One region of the Paenibacillus sp. PDC88 genome, then DNA from elsewhere that is predicted to be linked to it. Evidence: predicted binding sites of a transcription regulator. Region 1 holds the regulator's gene; each other region holds the start of a gene.
The links. The regulator LexA, encoded in region 1, represses DNA repair genes until DNA is damaged. The targets are predictions, from matches to a motif close to CGAACATATGTTCG.
Positions count from the first base shown of each region.

Region 2: a site for LexA is predicted at 1,510-1,523, ahead of BLW49_RS00595 (SPL family radical SAM protein). Genes of this name have one in related genera too.
Region 3: a site for LexA is predicted at 1,332-1,345, ahead of BLW49_RS18020 (ImmA/IrrE family metallo-endopeptidase). Genes of this name have one in related genera too.

Region 1 covers NZ_FNNT01000002.1:370,410-372,616, forward strand. Annotated here, with positions in the region: gene glnA (type I glutamate--ammonia ligase) at 1-405, shown strand, start outside; gene lexA (transcriptional repressor LexA) at 672-1,304, opposite strand; gene BLW49_RS08320 (LysM peptidoglycan-binding domain-containing protein) at 1,484-1,852, shown strand; gene BLW49_RS08325 (DUF896 domain-containing protein) at 2,014-2,207, shown strand, end outside.
Region 2 covers NZ_FNNT01000001.1:146,883-149,089, reverse strand. Annotated here, with positions in the region: gene BLW49_RS00605 (SulP family inorganic anion transporter) at 1-445, shown strand, start outside; gene BLW49_RS29435 (universal stress protein) at 459-527, shown strand; gene BLW49_RS00595 (SPL family radical SAM protein) at 625-1,452, opposite strand; gene BLW49_RS00590 (aldo/keto reductase) at 1,655-2,207, shown strand, end outside.
Region 3 covers NZ_FNNT01000006.1:23,021-25,227, reverse strand. Annotated here, with positions in the region: gene BLW49_RS18025 (recombinase family protein) at 1-776, opposite strand, end outside; gene BLW49_RS18020 (ImmA/IrrE family metallo-endopeptidase) at 792-1,271, opposite strand; gene BLW49_RS18015 (helix-turn-helix domain-containing protein) at 1,385-1,804, opposite strand; gene BLW49_RS18010 (helix-turn-helix transcriptional regulator) at 1,939-2,169, shown strand; gene BLW49_RS28845 (hypothetical protein) at 2,203-2,207, shown strand, end outside.

The DNA of each region.
Region 1 (2,207 bases):
TGGTCTGCAAGTAACCGTAGTCCGATGATCCGTATTCCGGCTTCCCGCGGGCTGAGTACTCGTGTTGAAGTACGTAATCCAGACCCTGCTGCGAACCCTTATCTGGCACTGGCTGTTATGCTCAAAGCCGGATTGGATGGAATTAACCGTGAGCTGAGTCTACCTGCTCCAATCGACCGCAACATTTACATCATGTCTGAAGAAGAGCGTATTGAAGAAGGTATTCCTTCACTCCCAGCCGATCTGAAGGAAGCATTGCATGAGCTGATCCGCAGCGAAGTTATCACTGAGGCGCTTGGAGACCATGCCTTGGCTCACTTCTATGAACTGAAAGAAATCGAGTGGGACATGTATAGAACACAAGTACATCAATGGGAACGCGATCAATATTTGACGCTTTACTAAAACCGGAAACCCTTGGCGCTCTAAGCGCTCAAGGGTTTTTCTTTTTTTGGTGAGAAAACAATTTAAACAATATTATGACTAGTAGGCTTCAAATTCTTGCTCGTAACGACTGAATGCAGTGCTTAATCACCCGAGTAGGCGAGTAGAGAGCATGCTGGATATTAGTATTTCAGAAACTACTTACATCTTACTACAAAATAAGCCGAGATCTTCTCAAGAAGATCTCGGCTTTGTACATACTATACTAGAAATAAAAGAATGGCAAATTAATGAAGGAAGTCACGGAACAAGCCAATAACCTTACCCAAAATGGTTACTTTCGTAAGCCGGAGAGGTTCGTATGTAGGATTCTCTGGCTGCAAGCGAATATGGTCCTTCTCTTTATAGAACGTCTTAACGGTTGCTTCATCATCTTCCGTCATCGCGACGACGATATCTCCGTTATTCGCTGTTTGCTGCTGGCGGACGATAACATAGTCACCGTTCGAAATCCCCGCCTCAATCATACTGTCCCCGACAACAGATAGCATGAATACCTTCTCCTCGCCAACATATTGCATCGGCAGTGGGAAATAATCTTCAATATTCTCTGTAGCTGTGATCGGAATACCAGCAGTGACTTTACCAACGACAGGAACACGAGCAACTGTCTGCGTAAATTGAAGAACATTATCATCACTATCATCTTGACCAAGCAATTCAATAGCCCGTGGTTTAGTAGGGTCTCTACGAATTAACCCCTTCTTCTCCAGACGATCCAGGTGTCCGTGAACGGTTGAACTGGAGGCCAGACCAACAGCTTCACCAATCTCTCTTACGGACGGCGGATATCCTTTCAATCGGACTTCATTGCGTATAAACTCCAGAATTGCTAACTGCCTGCTGGATACCTTCGACATACCGTATCAACTCCACATAATAACGTTTGGGAAAATTATAGCATAGAACCTCCGTTCGTACAAACATTAGTTCTAAAAAAATACAGAACAATTGTTCTCAAAAACTATTGCCCAAAACACATGTTCGTGTTATAGTGAGTTCTGTAAGGAATGAGAACAAACGTTTGGAGGTTGGAATAATGCTTAAATACAGCACTTATCACAGCATACATTCTAGAACAGATGAATCGACTAATAATAATTTGGGTGAGACAATACATATTATAATGAAGAAGAACAAGCACAGAATAATCCGTTTGATATTGATAGCTTCAATCCTTCTTCTGAGCTTAACGGGTTTCATGACGGTATTTGCAGACGCGGGTCAAGAGGTAGCATACGAGAAGATTGTTGTGGAGCCTGGCGATACTTTATGGGCGATCGGTACAGAGCATAAGCCGGAAGGTATGGATATAAGAGATTATGTTAATCAAATTCAGCATATTAATGGTTTATCCAGCTCTCATATACAAACAGGACAGCTGTTAAAGCTCCCATATTTTGATTGATATGCATAATTCGTTTATGATTTATTACATGCTAAGGACGCGGCTTGATCTGCGTCTTTTTTTATTCTGTATCAAATGCTGACTATACAGGTATTTACCTTGACAACCTTTTCTAATCATGTCAAAGTTAAAGAGACTATGCATTTTGGAGGGGAAGAAAGTTGGATATTGAAAGTCTAGTTGCGCGGATTAATGAGCTTGCCCGCAAGCAGAAGGAATCCGGGCTTAATGATGCAGAATTGACTGAACGGGCTGAGCTTAGAGAGATCTATTTGAACAACATCCGCAGCAACTTCCGTCAGCAGCTGGAATCCATTGAAATTGTGGACGATGTAAGCGGCGACACTTATTCAAA
Region 2 (2,207 bases), on a different contig from region 1:
AAAAGCGCCCCGTCCGGACGCCATCGTTATGGTGGTTACCGTAATTATTGTTGTTGCCACCCATGACCTCTCCAAAGGAGTTATTGCTGGTGTCATCTTAAGCGCGGTGTTCTTCGTGGCGAAGATATCGAAACTGGAAGTGACCAAGCCAGCGGAGGATGTCAAGAAACAGGTGTTCAAGGTGAAGGGACAATTATTCTTCGCCTCTACCACGACATTTGAACAATCCTTTGATCTGTCTGTACAAGATCGCGACATCGTCATTGACTTCTCCAATTCTCATGTTTGGGATGATTCTGCTGTAGGCGCGATTGATAAAATCATCTTGAAATACAGAGAGAATAACAATGAAGTCAGACTGACCGGACTAAATGAAGCGAGTCAGCGCATGATCGATAAGCTGGCGGTATTTACAGACAGCAAGGGTAAATTGAGTACACATTAAAACAGATATTCTTATGGTGCTTGGAAGTGTAAGTCATAAAGTAGTGAAGAATGTGCATTGTCCTGTCCTTGTTGTGAAGTAATGTGAGGTAACAGGGCGAACAATATTTTGCTTGATGAATAATAAGAAGGTCCTGCTCTGCTGAATATTCAGTAGTGCAGGACCTTCTTGCATATATCTTAAGGCTCAAAGCCCTCTTGACTAATATATACCCGATCTTCCGGAAAAACGCTTCGCATCCGAGAAAGGACGATTTGATATGCAGCGGAGTCATACCATGCTGATGAGTCTATCTCATCATATAAAGCATCCATCCCCAGCTGCCTTGTTCTTTTACCGCCGCTGCCATCTCCCATGAAATAATCATCAATGGTAACGCGGTTGGTGGCATGACTAAGCTTGGAGGCAAAAGCCTCACTGCTTGGCAGAATCGGAGCGATCGCTGCTTGAGTCGGAATGCCTGCCTCTGTTAATTTCTGCAGTGCCTTTATACGGGCAGCAATAGGAGGAGCAGAGGGAGAAAAATGTTTTCTGACCTCATCCAGATCGGTTTCGATCGTAATACTGACACGCACCCTGTCACCCAGTGCTGTGAATAAATCGATATCCCTAGTGACGAGAGGGCTTCTGGTTTGTACCAGTATAAAATCCGGAGGAGATTCGCACATTGCTTCCAGCAGGGAACGAGTAATCTGCTCTTTATATTCGATGGGCTGATAAGGATCTGTACTGGAAGACATAAAGATCGTAACCGGCCCCTTAGCTGTGGCACGCTTTAATTCCTTAAGGAATACGGTTGACGCTTCCTGCTTCACATCTACCCAAGTTCCCCATTCCGACCCGCGAAATAGAGAGACAGGCATCCGGCGGACGTAGCAATACGAGCATCCAAACGAACACCCGGTATATGGATTCAACGTATGGGTGTAGCCAGACAGGAATCCAGTTCCTTTATTCATCAGTGACTTTGGATTTTTATATAAATACTGAATATCTCTTTTGGACATAGATACACCTCTATTCTGATAGAACAGATTCTATTATAATACATGAAAGGCTATATGGGAACATATATTCTTATTGGTCGCCTGAATGTAACATCGTTCGATTATGAGATATCAGATTCGGGTATAACATTCGTAGCCGGATAATCCAGCAATTACCTAATTCATTAAATGTAATATTACAGCATAAAAAGGAGATGTAATCATGATCAAGAGAAATACAATTAAGCTGGCAGATGGCACCGTGCTTCCCGCAATTGGACAAGGAACCTGGCGCATGGGAGATGATCCTTCCGTACGAAATGAAGAGATTGCTGCACTTCGCCTTGGTGTTGAGCTGGGCATGCATGTTATTGATACCGCAGAAATGTATGGCGAGGGCTTGTCCGAATCACTTGTGGGAGAAGCGATCCATGGTATTAGGGAAGAAGTATTCCTTGTCTCTAAAGTATATCCTCATAATGCAGGACGAAACCGGATCATTACCCGCTGTGAGCAGAGCCTGCGCAGACTGAAGACAGACCATTTGGATTTGTATTTGCTTCACTGGAGAGGAGACGTACCGCTGGCCGAAACAGTAGAAGGTATGGAGAAGCTTGTTCAGGACGGCAAAATCGCGCGTTGGGGCGTTTCCAATCTGGATACAGAAGATATGGAAGAGCTGGTATCTGTATCTAAAGGCAGTAATTGTGCGGTTAATCAGGTACTGTATCACCTTGGCTCGAGAGGGATTGAGGTTGATCTCATGCCATGGCAGG
Region 3 (2,207 bases), on a different contig from region 1:
TGAGTAAAAATAGGTTCATGTGATCCTTTACCATATACGCACTTTACCCTCTCATCCCGTTTGCTGTTAACATATGTACCGGCAGGGGTCTTTGAACTAATTCTAATGATTCCTGCGTAATATGGGTTCTCTAATGTGTAGGCAACGGTAGCATCAGTCCACTCTCGCCCTCTTCGAAGCTTACCCGAGCGATTCATAATCATAGCCACAGATTTATAACCTTTACCACTCATATACAAATCTCTGACTTCACGAATCAGTGCAGCCTCTTCAGGAATGAGTTGCTCGTCCTGCGTGTATCCATAGGGCACTACGCCACCTGGACGTCGCCCCTCCGCAACCATTTGCTCGACTCCGAAGCGTACACGCTCTGAGATCGTCCCACGCTCCCACTCAGCCATTGCACCGACAAGGGTGATAAAGAACCTCCCCATTGCTGTCGTCGTCTCAAAAATCTCTGTAGCGCTCTTAAACTTCACGCCATAAAGATCAAATGTTTTAAGTAGGGAGTGTAGGTCGCCTACGGAACGAGTAAGGCGGTCGAGTTTGTAAACGAGAACAACATCAAACAGTTTCTTCTCCATATCTTCCAACATACGCTGCATATCTGGGCGTTTTAAGTCTTTTGCTGAATAGCCATCATCAACGTAAAAGTCGTGTATGACCCAATCCTGTGATTCTGCAAAGCTGATTAAACGACTACGTTGCCCCTCAATGCTAAAACCTTCTTCTGCTTGCATGTCTGTTGATACACGAATATAGATAGCAACACGCATTTATACATCGCTTCCTTAAACATTAATGTTTTGTGCATTCCATGCTTCCCATCTATTTTTTGCTAAGTCGAGTGGAACGACAAATTCTTCAGCAATCCAGCGAATACCTTCATCAAGGTAATTGATGTGTGCAATATCGTCATGATTGATCATGTGAAGGGGTACAAGCAGATACTCAGCGAAGTGTGCTGCTTGTATTTCGTGGCGCTGGATATGTAAGTTCGATATTTCTAAGTGGGAGGCTACATGTAGAACATGATGACACAACTCATGGGCTACGGTCTGCCGCCATTCAGGTAGAGATAACTGATCGTTGATATATAAACCGCTCCAACCTATTTTTGTGGGATGGGCGGTACAATGGCTACGGATTGAAGTTGGAAAGACTTCGGCTTTACAAGCATAAGCGATGGCTTCGATGTCAATTTCGTGTGGGTAGTGGATATTGAGATAATTCAAGAGTTTATTCACTTGCTGCTCTAAGTTTAAGTTCATGAAACATCGTCCTTTTTCTTGGTGATTATGGTGTTCTAAGCTTTGAAAACACGTTTAAACGGAACGTATGTTCTGTTTAAACTGTAAAAGAAAAGCCCTAAAGGGCTATAGAATTATTTATCTTTCAAATCCCAAGCGGATTCGTCAGTGTCTCTTTCTGTAGGAGGTACTTTCTTTTTCTTTTTGATTTCTTCATGCCAGTAGCGAATAATTTCTTCCTTTTCTTCGTTTGAAGCCTCTAAAAAACCATCGAAAAAAATTTGTTCAAGCAGAGGGAGTTTTGACGTATTAGTTGGTGCTATCCGAGTGAAATCTGCTTTAGGTGCAGTACCCTTATCTCTCCCCATTAAGTAATCAAGTGATACATCAAAAAGATCAGCTATCAAGAGCAAAGTTTCATGTGAAGGCTCACGTTGCCCTCGCTCGTACATACCAATTGAGCTTTTACTGACTTTTAACTTCTCAGCTAATGCTTCTTGGCTCATTTTATGTTTTTGCCTTAAGCTAGTGAGTCTCTCACCGAAATTTGACATGTACATCACCTATTCATATATTACCACGTTTTGTGATTGTTTATACGAAAACTCACAAAAAGTGTTTACAGGTTACTAAATGTGTTATATTATTGATGTAGATTACAAAACGTGAAAAAAGAGGTGTGTTGAAAATGTCCAAAGAAGTCGGGCAAAAGCTAGTAGAACTTCGAGGAGAAAGAAGAGCTGAACAAGTTGCTAACGACCTCGGAATCCCTGTAAGAACTTTAAAGTCTTATGAGCAAGGGGAAAGAACTCCAAAAGATGATCTGAAAACAAAGATTGCGCATTACTATAATGTTAGCATTGAATGGCTTTTTTTTGATCATTTCGACTACTATAAGTGTCCATTAGTGCACGAATAGTGAATATTACTAGCGGTTTGAAAGGAGACTCCAATGAG